Regions from separate parts of the Peribacillus frigoritolerans genome, predicted to be linked through region 2. Evidence: riboswitches for the same ligand, from Rfam matches in the RefSeq annotation. Region 2 holds a riboswitch; each other region holds the start of a gene.
The links. A riboswitch is a leader RNA that binds a small molecule or an ion and turns the genes downstream of it on or off. The one in region 2 is predicted to bind lysine.

Region 1 (5,772 bases), 1.1 Mb from region 2:
CTTAATCCGAGAAACATCGTGCCAAGCAATATCCACCTTGTATTTGGATCAGTAATAATATCCAGTATGTTCATCGTGTGCACCTCATTTTAATAAAAGGCCGGACTTTGTGTCTGATATTATCGCTAGGCGGCCTCCATATGTTGCCTGTAAGTATTCGGGAATGAACACTTCCTCTGTCGGACCTATTTTCATCACCTTTTTATTCAATAACATCGTCCAGTCGAAATATTCCTTCACGGTGGATAGATCATGGTGCACAACCAGAACGGTTTTGCCTTTTTCCTTCAATTCCATCAGCAATTGTATGATTGCTTTCTCCGTTGCGGCATCCACCCCTACGAACGGTTCATCCATAAAATAAATATCCGCTTCCTGTGCCAATGCACGGGCCAGGAATATCCGTTGCTGCTGTCCGCCTGATAGCTGGCTGATCTGGCGGTTAGCATATTCAGCCATCCCCACCTTTTCCAGGCACTCCATCCCCTTCTGTCTTTCGGACTTACCTGGCCGCTTCAGCCATCCGAGATGACCATATCTGCCCATCATCACGACATCGAGTGCGTTGGTCGGAAAATCCCAATCCACTGACTCCCGCTGTGGTACATACCCGATACTCTTCCTCATCGATTTATAATTAGAACCCTTTATTGTGATTTGTCCTGATATTTTTGGGATCAATTCGAGTATTCCCTTTATCAAAGTGGACTTCCCTGCTCCATTGGGGCCAATGATACCAATTAAATTTCCTTCCGGCACCTCAAATGAGACATCTTCGACAACCGGCTTCTTATGATAAGCAATCGTTAAATTCTCGACCTTCAAAGCTGCTTGATTCATAGTTTCTCCCCCTTATTTCAAAGCACGGACGATGGTGTCGGTATTATGACGGACCATTCCGATATACGTTCCTTCTTCCGTCCCTTTTTCACCCATTGCATCCGAGAACAATTCCCCGCCGATTTCCACCTTGTGACCCTGCTTACCTGCTCCTTGAATGACAGCCTCGATAGCCTTCCTTGGTACACTTGACTCTATGAAAATCGCTTTTATTTTGTTCTCCACTAGATAATTCCGCATATCCGTCACATCTTTTGATCCATATTCCGATAATGTATTGATTCCTTGGAGCCCTCTTACGTCCAGGCCATATGACTGCCCGTAGTATCCAAAAGCATCATGTGCTGTAACGAGTACCCGTTGATCTTCCGGTACTTTATTAATTTCCTCTTGAACATATTTATCAAGTTCCTCCAATTGCAGAATGTACTCCTCATAATTTTCACGATACTCTGCTTCATGCTCCTGATCATTGGCAATCAATTCTTTCTTCACTGCCTCCGCCGCAACGATCCAAAGCTTTACATCAAACCATACGTGGGGATCATGTTCCGTTGCACTCACTTTCCGTAGCTGGTTCTCCTTGAAGTCCTCCGTTACCGCAATCGTCGGTTTATCCTTGCTCATCATTTCAAATATATCCGTCATTTTCCCTTCAAGATGCAATCCATTATAAAAAATCATATCAGCCGAATCCAGTGTCTTAACATCACCCTGTGTCGCTTTATATAGATGGGGGTCGACTCCCGGTCCCATTAAACTGGTGACCTCGACATGTTTACCGCCGATATTCTCAACCAAATCCCCAATCATTCCCGTTGTTGTAACGACATTCAGCTTGCCATTGCCTTTATCCCTATCGGCCGTATCATTGCCGCACCCCGTTAAAATCAGCAATGCAGCAAGCACGCCCCCAATAGATTTTAGAAAACCCATCCATATTCCCTCCCTTTTTCATCTTTCTAAAATAGTTTGCCATGCGCAAAACTAAGTGTAAATTTTTTTACATTGTCGCAAATGCTAAAAAGTTTCCTCTACACAACTTATTTTATACTATACACAAATATACAAAAAAAGTGCAACTATTTTTAAACAATTCAAAAAGGTGAATGACTTTTACACACAGCAAAAACTGTCAGGAAGCTACTAGGCAGCTTCCTGACAGTCAGTCATTCCGTACGATGAAGTTATATTTATATTGTGGAGTTTTAATGGTGAACATAAACTAAGGGAGCTATTTCTGGACGACGTGAAATTCATGAGTAAACGCGGTTTCCACGCGTAATGCCGCGGAATTATTGACGGGCATTTCCACTCATTTTTCCTGTTTCAAGGAAATTGCCAAGTACGCAAATCCCAATTCAATTCCGCAAAGCACAAACAGGGTGATTAAAGTTTGGAACATCATGATTTCCTCCTCCTCTAAGACTTAAACCAATCTTAAAGGATGAAACCAATACCATAACAAGACCTTATTAGAATAAATCTTCAGCAGTCCCACACTGTTCCCTTGCCCTGAAATGGGTTTCATACTGTACAATATAAAAAAAGAAAAAACGGTGATACCATGACAAATATTAAAGAAATAGCTCAATGTGCTGGTGTATCTGTCTCAACAGTGTCTCGTGTATTGAATGATCATCCATATGTAAGCCCCGATAAAAGAAAGAGCGTCTTAGAAGCGATCGATCGTTTGAATTATACGAGAAACATCAACGCCATTCATCTTTCAAAAGGCAAAACCAATCTTATCGGCGTCATCATTCCCTTCAACAATCACCCATATTACGGGGCAATCGTTAACGGAATTACTAAACAGGCAAATGCAATTGGCTGTCATATCGTCATCTTTCAAACAAATTATGACAGGGAGAAAGAGATCCAGGCTTTTAATATGCTGCAAATGAAGCAGCTCGATGGCATTATCGTTTGTTCAAGGATTTCGGAAATGAAAATCCTCTTGGATTATCAAAAATACGGACCGATTATTTTATGTGAAGATACAGCCCAGGCTGAATTCTCATCCATCAGCATTGATCATTATGCAGCTTTCTCCTGTGCCCTTGAGTACGTGATTGCTAAAGGATATAAGAAAATCGGATACAGCCTCGGCCGTAAAAAGAGCAGAAATAGTTCCCATCGTACAAAGGCCTTTAACGATATCATGAGAAAACATAAACTGATAAACAATAAAGAATGGCTGTTTGAAGGCAGTTATCACATCAAAGACGGTGAACAATTGTTTAAGGATTGGAATTCAATGATGGACAAACCTGAAGCTCTCATCATCACGAATGATGACACGGCGGCAGGCTTCATTCTTACCGCTAAGAAATCGGGTATAAGGGTACCGGAAGATGTGGCCATTCTCGGCTTCAATAATGATAGCCTGAGTGAAATGCTCGACATCACGACCATTTCCTTACCGCTGGAATGGATTGGTAAAATGGCAGTGGATCTATTTGAGAATCCTGAAGTGGTCAAACATGTAAAACTGGACTACGCCCTTATAAAAAGGAGTACCGTTTAGTTATCAGGATGTTTTATATTTGAATTCTTCCTTACTGCCATCTTTCATTTACTAGGAAAAAATAACCACATAAAATAATCATTGCGATATCCCAAAAGTTATTTTATAATTTTGATATAGTAAAGTTTACTCAATTACTAGCAATCTATTAACGATTGCATGAATTTCATGAGTACAATCGTCCGACGTCACTTACAAGCTGGCTCAACGATATTAGAAAATTGAATACTTCCTCATTTACCGATGAGTTAGAGGCTGCAGCTTATAAAAGTAAAGCGGACGAGATTCTGGAAGATTAAAGACTCCGTTTGAAAGGATAAGTTGCCGAAGTTAGGGTATATTCCATGTATATTCTTGCTGGCGGTGTTACCGAACAGGAACACCACTGTCACGTTTTTTCAAAAAGCGTGGGGAGCTATCTTCGGAAGGATAAACGGGTTTATTATAAACAGCCGTCGATCTTTTTCGACTGCTGTTTTTTTATTTTTCGTTCCCTTCCAATAAAAAGGAGTGTAACATCAATTGTCAAATTCACAATCACCATCAAGCCCTACTGAACTGAAAAGGAGCCTGAAAGCGCGTCATTTAATGATGATTTCATTAGGTGGAACGATTGGAACAGGTTTATTTTTAGCTAGTGGCGGGGCCATTCATTCAGCCGGACCCGGCGGTGCCTTGGTGGCATACGCGGTCATCGGCATCATGGTTTATTACTTAATGACAAGTCTTGCAGAAATGGCAGCGTTCATGCCAGTGGCCGGTTCGTTCCGTGTCTATGCATCCAAATTCGTCGATCCGTCTTTCGGTTTTGCGATTGGTTGGAACTACTGGTATAACTGGGCAATCACCATTGCCGCCGAATTGGCAGCCGTTGTCTTAATTATGAAGTTCTGGTTCCCGGATAGCCCTTCATTTATCTGGAGTGCCATTGCGTTAATCACTATGTTTCTTATCAATTACATGTCAGTTAAAGGTTTCGGGGAAACAGAATTCTGGTTCGCCATGATCAAAGTCGTGACAGTCGTCATTTTCTTGATTACGGGTGTTCTGATCATTCTCGGAATCATGGGTGGGAATGACCCAATTGGTTTTTCCAATTTCACAATGGGCGAAGGTCCCTTTAACGGAGGGTTCTTCACGATTCTAGGCGTATTCATGGCTGCCGGCTTTTCATTCCAAGGAACGGAATTGCTTGGAGTGACTGCTGGTGAAAGTGAGGATCCAGAAAAAAATATCCCTAAAGCGATCAGATCCGTTTTCTGGCGCATCCTCTTGTTCTATATCCTTGCAATTTTCGTTATTGGAATGATCATTCCGTTTACGGATTCACGTTTATTGAGTCAAGATGTTGCCGTAAGTCCATTCACGCTTGTATTTGAACGTGCCGGCCTTGCATTTGCTGCATCCATCATGAACGCGATCATTTTATCATCCGTACTCTCTGCAGGTAACTCTGGCATGTACGCTTCAACCCGTATGCTATGGGACTTGGCACGTGATGGGAAAGCACCGAAATTCCTAGGCAAGTTAGATAAAAGAGGAGTACCCGTGAATGCACTTATCCTGACTTCTTTAGTTGGCTGCGTTGCATTCCTAGCTTCGTTTTTCGGTGATGGCGTCGTTTATATCTGGTTATTGAATGCTTCAGGAATGGCGGGATTCGTCACCTGGGTAGGGATTGCGATTGCCCATTATCGGTTCCGCAAAGCCTACGCAGCTCAAGGCCTTGATATGAATGCTTTACCATTCCGGGCAAAAGGCTTCCCATTCGGACCTATATTCGCACTTGTCCTTTGTATTATTATTATCATCGGACAAGGCTATCAAGCTTTCAGCAGCGATGGGATTGACTGGAATTCAATGTTTGTTTCCTACATTGGCTTGATTCTATTTTTCGTCCTATGGTTCGGCTATAAAATTAAGCATAAAACGAAAATCATTCCCCTAGAGGAATGTGACCTTAAATCAAAATAATACGCAAAGGACCTGTTCTTCCTAATCGGAGAAGAACAGGTCCTTTTTTCATTTCAAATGATAAACACGGCATTCATATGGTTGCAGGGGTTTGCTCGAGATCCCTTCTTCCTCCTGATCATAATTGCCGATCAGCTTTGTGGCAGAATATGCTTGCAGCTCTTCAGGCAAAGTATAGGGAGCCTGCTCTTCTTTAAAGTTGCATAGTACCAACAGCTTTTCTTCTTCCAACGATCTCGTGTAGGCAAATATTCGTTCATCATCCGGCAACAGCAGTTCAAAACGGCCATAAACGACGATATCTTGTTCCTTGCGTATTTGGATAAGCTTTTTATAAAAATGAAAAATGGAATTGTGATCATTGTAGGCCTTTTCTGCATTAATCTCGGGAAAATTGGGATTAACCTTAATCCAAGGAGTCCCTTGCG
Region 2 (5,772 bases):
CGATTCCCAAACTCACGATTTTTTGCCACTAAGTGCCCCCCCTTAATTTGTGAAAAATCATGCAAAGATAAACTGGTGGCTACCTTTTATCTCCGCGTGAAAATACAGTATAGAGTCAAAAAAACTCCTCTATACTTCCTTTACAATTATGTGACATGTCCATTTTACTCCTGACTTCTATGTGCGTCAAGAAAACGGATACAAGAAATCTCTTTTTCAGAATAGATTTTATTGGATTAAATTGGATATTTTTTGCATGTCAAGATGATATTTTGAATAAATTTCTAATTTAACTATTAATATCTCGGTATAATTTCTCATTTTTTTCCAATTGTTATTTAAATAAATAAAAAACAGTATAATTTGCAAAAGAAATACGTTTATAATAGATTTACAGAAAGAGGCGATAAATTATGAAAAAAAATATTGCTGCTGCGATAGAAGAAGAGATTCAAACTGAAGAAATTCAAACTGAAGAATTCCTGGTTCCAGCTTTCGGATACGAATTAATCAGAGAAGTTCTATTGAACGATATTCTCGGAAAAGACTCTAATCAAATCCTCTATTGGGCAGGTAAACAATTAGCAAGAAAATTCCCATTGAATGGCGATCAGGAAGTGATTGAATTTTTCCAAAGCGCTGGATGGGGCAATCTGGAAATCTTGAAGTATACGAAACACGAGATGGAGTTATCCCTGACGGGTGAAATAATCAGCCGCCGCCTGGATTTACACCCTGATTGTCACTTCCAACTTGAAGCCGGTTTCCTTGCCGAGCAGTTTACACTGCAAAAAAAATTCCTCAGCGAATCAACGGAAGAAATCAAACGCCGCGCAAAAAAAGTGATATTCACCATCCAATGGGATCCCAGAGATCCAATCTAATGAGCCCTTAAAACAGACTTACCCTTTTTACCGGAAGTCTGTTTTTTATTGGACTCCTGACACTTAAGCTAGCACATTTGCATGTTGACCTAGTTTAAATGCTTCATGAAGAGATTCAACCGCCTTCACCATTTCCTTTTCATTGACGACAGTCGAAACTTTAATTTCCGATGTGCTGACCATTTTCACCTGGATGCCTGTATTGGCCATCACTTCAAACATCTCGGCAGCCACTCCCGGATTGGATACCATACCAGAACCGACGATGGACACTTTGGCCAATCCGCTCTCCGTTTCGACTCGGTCGAATCCCAATTGTTCTTTATTATTTTCCAGCACGATCAAGGCCGCTTCCGTATCTTCACTTTTTGTGGAAAAAGATAGATTGGTCGTATCCTCGGCAGTCATGCTTTGAATGATGATGTCCACATTGATCCGGTTTTTCGCAAGTGTTGTGAAGATTGTGGATAATGCACCAAGTGATTGGGGCAAACCATATATTGTGACCCTCGTAATACTGTCTTCAAAAGCAATCCCGCGTACAATTAAGTTTTCTTCCATAGTTGCTTCCTCCTCAATGATCGTTCCTGATTCTCTCTCCATGCTTGAACGGACTTCAAGCGGAATTTGATAATTTTTTGCATATTCGACAGCCCTCGGATGAAGGACGCCCGCCCCCAGGTTGGCAAGTTCCAGCATTTCATCATAAGAAATGGATTGGAGTTTTCGTGCGCCTTTTATGTAGCGAGGGTCCGTTGTGAAAACGCCCGTTACATCCGTATAAATATCGCATCTATCCGCATTCAGCGCTGCAGCGATGGCAACCGCCGTCGTATCGGAACCGCCTCGCCCTAAGGTAGTGATTTCCCCATTTGCATCGTTACCCTGGAAACCGGCCACGACCACTATTTTCTTCTCCTGTAGCTTAGCTTGGATCCTCGTGGCATCGATGTTTAAAATCCGGGCATTCCCATGAACGGATTCCGTTTGCATGCCAGCCTGCCAGCCAGTATACGAAATGGCTTCATGTCCTTTTTCAATCAATGCCATCGTTAACAGGGAAATCGTTACCTGTTCCCCCGTAGTCAAAAGCATATCCATTTCCCTCTTGCTCGGGGTTCCGGAAATATCCCGGGCCATGGACACCAATTGATCCGTGGTTTTCCCCATGGCTGAAACAACGACGACTACCTCATTTCCATTCTGCGCTTCCTCGATTACCCGATCGGCAACATTTTTGATTTTTTCTACGCTTCCGACGGATGTTCCGCCAAATTTTTGAACGATTAATGCCATCCTCATGCACCCTCTCTACCTTTTTAGGCAATAAAAAAAGCAATGAGAAATATCTCATTGCTGTGATCACATATCTAAATACTGTAAACACAGTGAGATAGCTCTCCAGGGTATAAACCCTGACAATCCGCCATTTATTAAATGTCGGACCAGGAAAACAAGGTATGAGTCTTGTATTCCTTCGGCGTCATCCCCTTTCAAAACCTTTCATGGAAGCTCATACTTCTCCAGGTTTTTACTCTTGAATTCCGCACCTCTATCAGCACTTTTAAGTTGTCTAGTTAAAAATTCTTTTTAATCATAGCATAGAGATTTATCGGTAGCAAGATTATTCTTGTAATTTTCTAACGATTCCCTCGGCTACCCCTTTTGGCATGCCAGCTTCCATGATTTCCTCGGCCGTCGCCTCTTTGATTTTCTTCAATGATCCAAAATGCCTTAATAATTGCTTCCTTCGCTTTTCCCCGACTCCTGGAATATCATCAAGCTGGGAGTGAACTGCATTTTTCCCGCGTAGCTGGCGATGAAACGTAATCGCGAACCGATGCACTTCATCCTGAATTCTTTGCAATAGGTAAAATTCCTGGCTCCGGGAATCAAGAGGTACGATTTCAAGCGGATTTCCGATCATCAATTGCGAGGTCCTATGCTTTTCATCCTTAATGAGGCCTGAAAGTGGAATATCAAGGCCCAATTCATTTTCCAGAATATCCCGAACGGCTTCGACATGTCCCTTTCCGCCATCAATGATGATCAAGTCCGGAAGCGGCAGCCCTTCTTTCAATACTCGTGAATATCTTCTTCTGACCACTTCACGCATCGATTCATAATCATCAGGCCCTTGGACCGTCTTGATCTTATATTTGCGGTACTCCCTTTTTTCCGGCTTTCCATCAATGAACACGACTAAAGCGGAAACTGGGTCACTTCCCTGGATGTTGGAGTTATCGAAAGCTTCAATTCGATGCGGTGTGTAGATACCCAGTTGCTTCCCGAGGTTTTCCACCGCATTGATCGTTCTTTCTTCATCCCTTTCTATCAAAGAGAATTTTTCCTGAAGCGCGATGGAGGCATTCTTATTCGCCAATTTAAGCATGTCTTTTTTCGCTCCCCGTTTCGGGTGAATCGTTTTGACACCAAGCAGCCCTTCGGCCATTTCGGCATCCACTGATTCAGGCAGCAAGATTTCCTTTGGTTTAAAGTGGTTCGTAATCTCGTAAAACTGACCGAGGAATGTAAGAAGTTCCTGTTCGGGTTCATCGTAGACCGGAAAAAGCGAAACATCCCTTTCTATCAATTTACCCTGCCTGACAAAAAATACCTGAACGCACATCCAGCCTTTATCATAGGCAAAGCCAAATACATCCCTGTCGATGAAATCGGTCGTCATCATTTTCTGCTTCTCCATCGTAATATCGATGTGGGCAATCTTGTCACGGAACTCCTTGGCCCTCTCGAAATCGAGCTCTTCCGATGCCTCCAGCATTTTTTCAGTCAGTTCTTTTTTTATTTCAGTATGCCCGCCGTTCAAGAACCGGTTGATATCATCGACCATTTTTTTATATTCCTGTTCCTCTACATCATATACACATGGGGCCAGGCACTGGCCAAGGTGATAGTAGAGACAAACGCGATCCGGTAACGTATTACATTTTCTTAGGGGATAGATGCGGTCGAGCAATTTTTTCGTTTCGTTAGCTGCAAATGCATTCGGATAAGGGCCGAAATATTTCCCTTTGTCTTTTTTGACTTTTCGCGTAATGATTAGACGCGGGTGGCGTTCCGCAGTCAGCTTGATGAAAGGATACGTCTTATCATCCTTTAGCATGACATTATATTTTGGGTCATGTTTTTTGATTAAGTTCAACTCTAAAATAAGAGCCTCGATGTTGGAAGAGGTGACGATGTATTCGAAATCCTCAATCTCATTCACGAGTCGAAATGTTTTCCCATCATGAGATCCCGTAAAATAAGAACGGACACGATTTTTCAACACTTTCGCTTTGCCTACATAGATGATCGTTCCCTGACGATCTTTCATTAAATAACAACCAGGTTGATCGGGAAGAAGGGCAAGTTTATTCTTTATTTGTTGATTCATGCATTCAGCCTCCTGTTCTCCCTTTTTTACAATCATTATATATCAAGATAGCGAAAAAAGCTTCAAGTCCGCAGACTTGAAGCTTTTTTTAGCTATCTTACTATTACGCGTGTTTTGCAATAAGTTCAGCAAGTGCTTCTTTAGGTTGGAAACCAACAACCTTATCGACCACTTCACCGTCTTTAAGCACGATTAATGTCGGGATGCTCATCACACCGAATTTTCCAGCTGTTTCTTGGTTTTCATCTACATCCACTTTTACGATTTTTGCTGTATCGCCAATTTCAGTATCAAGCTCTTGAAGAACAGGAGCGATCATTTTACAAGGTCCGCACCATGGAGCCCAAAAATCTACAAGAACGACACCTTCGCTAGTATCTGTTGTGAAAGTCTGGTCAGTTGCATTTACAATAGCCATATATATTTCCTCCTCAAATTTACTCAAATAACTAAAAACAGTATACCACTGTTGCTCAAATCGATGCTAATATTTTGCTTCAGTGGTAGGATGTCCAAAAAAAGAGTAATTATGCAGGCCAAACCCCCTCCCCATTAGCGTAAATAAAGGGGCAAGACATGTATCGGCTTATGCCGAATGTCTTGCCCCTCATCAGTATTATTTCTATTACGCGTTAACTTTAAGTTTTTTGAATTCTTCCGTAAGTAATGGAACGACCTCGAAAAGATCTCCGACAATTCCATAATCAGCCACATTGAATATGTTAGCTTCCGGGTCTTTATTGATGGCAACGATAACCTTGGAGTTGGACATTCCTGCTAAATGCTGGATCGCACCGGAAATTCCGCAGGCGATATAAAGGTCAGGTGTTACGACTTTACCCGTTTGCCCGATTTGTAATGAGTAATCGCAATAGTCTGCATCACATGCTCCGCGGGAAGCTCCTACCGCTCCGCCAAGAACCTGTGCCAGTTCCTTTAATGGTTCAAAACCATCTTCACTTTTCACGCCACGGCCACCCGCGATGATTACTTTCGCTTCTGAAAGGTCGACCCCTTCACTGGCTTTTCTAACAACATCCTTAATGATTGTCCGTAAGTCCTTAATATCCACACTTAATGTAGAAACATCACCAGAGCGGGACTCATCTTTCGCTAATGGTTCGATATTGTTCGGACGGATTGTCGCGAAAATCACGCCATCTGTAACAATTTTCTTTTCAAATGCTTTACCAGAATAGATCGGGCGGGTGAAAACGATATTTCCGCCTTCTTCTTCAATGGATGTAACGTCGGAAATCAATCCTGATTCAAGTTTTCCAGCCAATTTAGGTGCAAGGTCTTTTCCTAAGGCCGTATGTCCAAAGAAAATCCCTTCTGGCTTTTCCTGCTCGATGACGGCAAGCAAGCTTTGCGCATATCCATCTGAAGTATATTGTTTCAATTGATCATTTTCGACTGCAATAACCCGGTCTGCACCATACTGGATCAATTCATTACCGAAATTTTGAACACTGTCACCAACTAAAACAC
Region 3 (5,772 bases), 980 kb from region 2:
TTTTCTCCAATGCTACAAATTGTAATAGGTTAAATAGAACCACACCTGTAATTCCCATCAAAAATAAAGGAAGGATTGCACTTCGAGGAGGAAATATCTTTTTTTCTTTCCACCATACAATTGGCCAAAGACAACTAATAGCAATGATCCACCTTAAACTTGTCAACGTCATCGGAGAAGCATGACCGACAAGCGATTTACCTACGACAAAGTTTCCACCCCATAATAAACTTGTTAAAAGTAATAACGAAAAATAATAATATTTCATATCTTTTTGCTCCTTTTCATCTTTCACAGTTTAAGTGAAAAAAGATCGAAGCCATTGTGCACAATGACATTTCAATTTTCATAATTAATTACTAATAATTTTAACATTTTAGTTCGTTAGTTAATATGTTATTTTGTATAATAGAAGAAACTTAAAATAATATTAAAAAATATTGCTGATATACAGAATTAAATTAAGTTTTGGCTTTTAGATGATACCGTTTTTGGAACATTTGTAAAAGGAGTGACTATAAGTGGAATCTATCGTAAGCAAGGTTCTAGATAATGTTGATATTCAAATTTTAGATTTACTGCAAAAGGATGCACAGTTAAGCAATACTGAGCTTGCAAAGCGTGTCAAATTATCTCCACCAGCTATACATTCAAGGATAAAACGTTTGGAAAATGAAGGGTTTATTAATGCACAAGTAGCAATTTTAAACCAGGAGAAGCTAGGTTTTGATTTATTATGTTTCATTTTTATTAGTACGAATATACATCAAGCTGAAGAACTGGAAGTTTTGGAAAAGGCGTTAGCTTCTATGTCGGAAGTATTAGAGTGTCATTGTTTAACAGGTGAGTATGATTATCTTCTAAAAGTGGCTAACAAAGATCGGAAGGAATTAGAAATATTTATTAGAAAGTTAAATAAACTAGGTATAACAAAAATTCAAACTAGCCTAGCTCTCAGAGAAATTAAATATTCAACAGTTTTACCCATATAGGAAGAAAAGTCCCGTTCGTAAAAGTACACATTATCGAACGTTTTTGATAGAACAAGAGAAAGAGAGAAGTAGAAGAAAGAATAAAAAAATGAAGTCCTTAAATTTGGAAACATAAAGTCTGCAGCAAGGATCAAAATGAAGAACAGCAACATCAGGCCATGAAATAAAAGGGTTTGGAGAAAAAAATAGCCTTTCTAAAGAGAAACATAGGCTATTTATTCATTATCAATTTATATTAGTAAATATAAATCCATTCTGCTCAACTAGTTTAAGCAATGAGCCTTGCATCGATTAAAAAGCAGTGCACTCTTTATGAGTTGCACTGCTTTTTAAAATTTTATCCCGTTTATTATGGTCTTTAATTAGAAAATCGGTATTAAAGTATAGCTGAAAGAATCATTATCTTTATTTATTTATTTAACAAAACAGCTTCTTCATTACTAGGTTGTAAAGCTATTTGCAGTGCTCTTTTTTCTTCATCGTTTAAAGGGACCATCGGTAAGCGGACACCTCCAACATTTAACCCCCGCATATTTAATGCTGATTTTACTGGTGCCGGGCTTGGTGCAGCAAATAATGCTTTCATGATTGGAAGAAGTTTACGATGCGTAGAAGCAGCACCTTGGACATCACCATTTTTAAAGCTATTGATCATTTCTTGCATTTCATTACCAATTATGTGTGAAGAAACCGAAATAATACCTGTTCCACCGATGGCTAAAACCGGTAATGTTAACCCATCATCGCCGCTGTACAATGTAAAATCACTAGTTGTTTTGCTAATGATTTGTGCCATGGCATCTAAGTCACCACTAGCCTCTTTTACTGCCACGATATTGTTGATTTTCGAGAGGTTAACAATCGTCTCTACTGACATGTTTACAACACTTCGTCCTGGAATATTATAAAGCATTACCGGTAAAGATGTTGATTGGGCAATAGCGCTAAAGTGCTGAAATAATCCTTCTTGAGACGGCTTGTTATAGTATGGGGTAACGAGCATGATTCCGTCGACTCCTGCTTCCTCTGCATGCTTTGTCAAGCTGATAGAAGCTTTCGTATTATTTGAGCCAGTTCCAGCTATGACTGGAACTCTTCCATCAACAACTTCTACAACAAATTTGAATAATTCTACTTTCTCTTCTTGAGTTAATGTAGGGGACTCTCCAGTTGTACCAGCTATTACTAATCCATCAGAACCATTAGCAATTAAATAATTCACTAAAGTTCTCGTAGCATTAAAATCAACCTCATCATTATGATTAAACGGGGTAACCATTGCGGTTAAAACTTGGCCAAAATTCATAACTTCACACCCTTTTGTATAATTTTTTAAAAAATATTCAGAGGTGGTTAGGGCCATTCAGGAGTAAACGCAAAAAAGCAACAACGAGGATTCGCTGCTGCAGTAGAAACAATATTTACCAAAAAATGTTTCCGCGCATAAGATAGCCCTCCATATAGTTTCCTATATGACAGTCCTGTATTTATTCAATAGCAGAACCAGCTTCAAGAACATGAGATTCTTTCCGCTTCGGCAAATTCCCCTTTCCACAATAGTCATAGGATCTCATTCTCCTCAAAATGTGTACTAATGGTCTTTGCTCCTCTATCCTCACTTCAAAAAGTATGAAGTAAGAAAATATTTAATTGACTGTAATATAACAAGGAATCCTTTCTATTGCAAGGCCAATTTAGAAATAATTTTTAGAATACATGGATTATCAATGGAAATGGATACGGTATAGGGCTGGATTCTTTTTTAGTATTATGTAATCTCAACATTTATAGATTTATAAAACAAACTGTGTGAAAGATTTCAACCTTTTATAGTCAGTTTTGACAATAGATATATCTTATAGAAGGTATCAAGGTGGGGGAGGACAGCAAGATATGAAAATCCGTGACGTAGGAAGCAAGAAAACGATCGCTTCAATTGTCAGTAGGATACCATTGATTCAGGATTGGAACGAGATACATATAAACAGCATACGTATCTCGTTCCAAATCCATGAGATGAAATGAAAAAAGCCATTAAGATTCGTGGGGGTGTTAACAAAGAAAATTGATCACGCATTGAACTGCGAAATGGATTGTGCATAGTAGGCAAAATGGGAAAGATGGCAAAAATGCAATTCAACCGTCGTTAACAGGAAGTTTTCATTAGTATCTCATTAATAACGACCGGTGTTCGCAGAAATAATGAGAGCCCCGCTTGAAGAATAAATACCTGCTTTGGCCAAAGCATTATACGGATCTAAATTCCATAATTGTGCAGTATAACATGATGTCTGCCCTTTCATTATCCATCCGTTTCCACCGGAACTAGCACAACTTGTAAATGCTCTCTTAGTCGTGCCATTAAAACTGTCAACCCAAACATTTGCATAATAATCGTAAGGAGCAGATGAATAAAACTTTAAGTAACCCCACGCCGTATGACAATACGCACTTCCTTTTAGTTGCACATATCCAATTTTCACACCGTTTTTATAGATATATTCTGTTTCATAGGTGATTGGGCTTTTAGAAGCACAACCTGTCGAATAAGGGTTTGTATTATCGTAGGACAAGGCAAATGCTTTATTGATCGGTGCAATCGCAAAAAACACTCCAAAGACAAGAGTCATTACCATCACAATATTTAATAATTTTTTTATAATAACCTCTCTCCTTTCCTTCTTCTAGACTTTACCATATGAAAATTGGTATTTCTATGTACTATGGAATCATTTACCATCTGTATAAATATTACCATTTTACGGGTATCTACGTAGTTAAGGGATAGTACCCCATTCCCATTAAGAAAAGGAAAATCAATACCAAAAACGAGACAAAAGTGAATGGAACGAATACTGGCCATAGTTTTTTTGGATTTATTAATATATAAATTACATTGGTCTTATATTTTATTAATAATGTAAAGTTACTATTTTAATTGGTAAACACCATAAAAATTTATAAACAAGGAGGATATTTGTCGATCTGTTAAAAAAATACATAATTAGCTAAACGATAAATAGGAGGTATTGATTTTGAAAGGGAAATATAAATTTGCAGCGATGCTGACAGTTGTAACGGTAGGATTAACAACATCTTTATCAAGTGTACAAGCATTCTCGGAATCTTCAAATTCAGATAATAAACGTAAACCAGAGCTCGTTTTTCCAGTAATCAGTGATGTACATATTGATGATGGATCAACAGCTGATATGAACAAGTTCAGAACAGCCATGGATCAATTAAATAAAGCTGCGCCTAGACAGGATGCTTTTGTTGTCGTTGGGGATTTAACGGACTATGGATACGCTTCTGAATACGATAAGTTCTTCTCCATTTATAATGAGAAGAAACAAGGTGATGTCCAATCCATGTTTACAATGGGGAACCATGATTATTGGAATGGACTTTCCGTTGAAAAGGCACAAGATCGTTTTCTCGAGAAAACAGGAATGGATTCTCTTTACTATCATAAAAAAGTAAATGGATATGATTTTATTACGTTAAGTCCGGAAAATGGTAATACGCATGGTTTATATTCTGTTAATCAAATTAACTGGCTAGGTGAAAAATTAGCTGCAGCAGAAAAAGAAAATCCGGACCAACCAATCTTTGTTTTTCTTCATCAACACATTAAAGACACTGTGTATGGAAGTGACTTGTGGGGAACTCAGGAAAATAAAGAACTTTTATATGATACTTTAAAGAAACATCCACAGGTTATTACATTTTCAGGCCATTCTCATTATCCACTTGAAGACCCTAGAACGATTCATCAAAAAGACTTTACGTCAGTTGGCACGTCTTCTGTTAGTTATTTGGAATTGGAGCCAGGCAAACTTCAAGGGTTCCATCCAGAAGGATATCGGGATATTAGTCAAGGAATGATTGTAGAAGTTTATAATAATGAAGTTGTCATTAAAAAACGTGACTTTCATAAAGACGATTGGACTGGAAAACCATGGGGAATAAAAAATCCTTCTAAAAAAAATAAATTTAAATATACAGACGATCGAGATCAGTTACCACCGGTTTTTGCAGTTAAAGACAAGGCTTCGATTGTAGAAGAAAAATCGACACTAAGAAGTTTAAATGTAACATTTCCACAGGCAAAAGATAACGCACTCGTACATTCTTATCACATTACCGCCAAAAACAAGGAAACAGGGGAGCTGGACGCAGATTTCACCGCATTTTCTGAATTCTATTATGACCCTGTGCCAAAGAATTTAGAGTTCCCAGTTGCTGGACTTAAGCCAGGTACTGATTATGAAATTAAGGTACAAGCACTAGATTCATTTAACAATAGCAGTAAAAGGGTGTTACTGGCTGATGGTCAGACAAAAGCCCTGGAAATGGTCTCGGCACAAGCTTCTCCTGCTTTAGTAACGGAAGGTGAATCGACTGCACTCCAAGTGAAGATGAAAAATTATGGAAGTAAAAGTGTGAAAGGGAAAATTAAAGTTGATGCACCAGAAGGTTGGAGTGTGGAGCACAATGAACTTGAGTATGAGCTATCAGGAACTGAAGAAAAAATGTTGCCAATAAAAGCTACACCTAGCAAGGAGATTTCGGGTTCATCACAATTCAAGATTACTGCTTACGAGGGAGGCCAAATAATTGGCTCCAAGAATATAAATGTATTCGTCAACATGATGCTTGGAGAAAGTTTTGACCAATTAGAGTCTGCATTAAAGCCAGCAGTGAATGAAAACATTCCAAGTTCCATTCTCGGGTGGAGCCATACAGCTCCTAATGGCTGGTCGGTTACAAATAGCTC

Region 1: another riboswitch for lysine. It lies ahead of ABOA58_RS25450 (amino acid permease); the one in region 2 lies ahead of ABOA58_RS19570 (aspartate kinase).
Region 3: another riboswitch for lysine. It lies ahead of dapA (4-hydroxy-tetrahydrodipicolinate synthase); the one in region 2 lies ahead of ABOA58_RS19570 (aspartate kinase).

Annotation. Positions count from the first base shown of each region.
Region 1 is NZ_CP158190.1:5,130,491-5,136,262, forward strand. It holds gene ABOA58_RS25430 (metal ABC transporter permease) at 1-74, opposite strand, end outside; gene ABOA58_RS25435 (metal ABC transporter ATP-binding protein) at 85-840, opposite strand; gene ABOA58_RS25440 (metal ABC transporter solute-binding protein, Zn/Mn family) at 853-1,776, opposite strand; gene ABOA58_RS25445 (LacI family DNA-binding transcriptional regulator) at 2,408-3,370, shown strand; lysine riboswitch at 3,612-3,796, shown strand; gene ABOA58_RS25450 (amino acid permease) at 3,893-5,344, shown strand; gene ABOA58_RS25455 (glycoside hydrolase family 13 protein) at 5,393-5,772, opposite strand, start outside.
Region 2 is NZ_CP158190.1:3,992,605-3,998,376, forward strand. It holds gene ABOA58_RS19560 (succinate dehydrogenase cytochrome b558 subunit) at 1-29, opposite strand, end outside; gene ABOA58_RS19565 (YslB family protein) at 414-884, shown strand; gene ABOA58_RS19570 (aspartate kinase) at 948-2,180, opposite strand; lysine riboswitch at 2,271-2,447, opposite strand; gene uvrC (excinuclease ABC subunit UvrC) at 2,509-4,281, opposite strand; gene trxA (thioredoxin) at 4,385-4,699, opposite strand; gene ABOA58_RS19585 (electron transfer flavoprotein subunit alpha/FixB family protein) at 4,907-5,772, opposite strand, start outside.
Region 3 is NZ_CP158190.1:3,008,673-3,014,444, reverse strand. It holds gene ABOA58_RS14760 (DMT family transporter) at 1-268, opposite strand, end outside; gene ABOA58_RS14755 (Lrp/AsnC family transcriptional regulator) at 522-992, shown strand; gene dapA (4-hydroxy-tetrahydrodipicolinate synthase) at 1,402-2,298, opposite strand; lysine riboswitch at 2,434-2,612, opposite strand; gene ABOA58_RS14745 (hypothetical protein) at 2,886-3,017, shown strand; gene ABOA58_RS14740 (DUF2690 domain-containing protein) at 3,167-3,622, opposite strand; gene ABOA58_RS14735 (metallophosphoesterase) at 4,028-5,772, shown strand, end outside.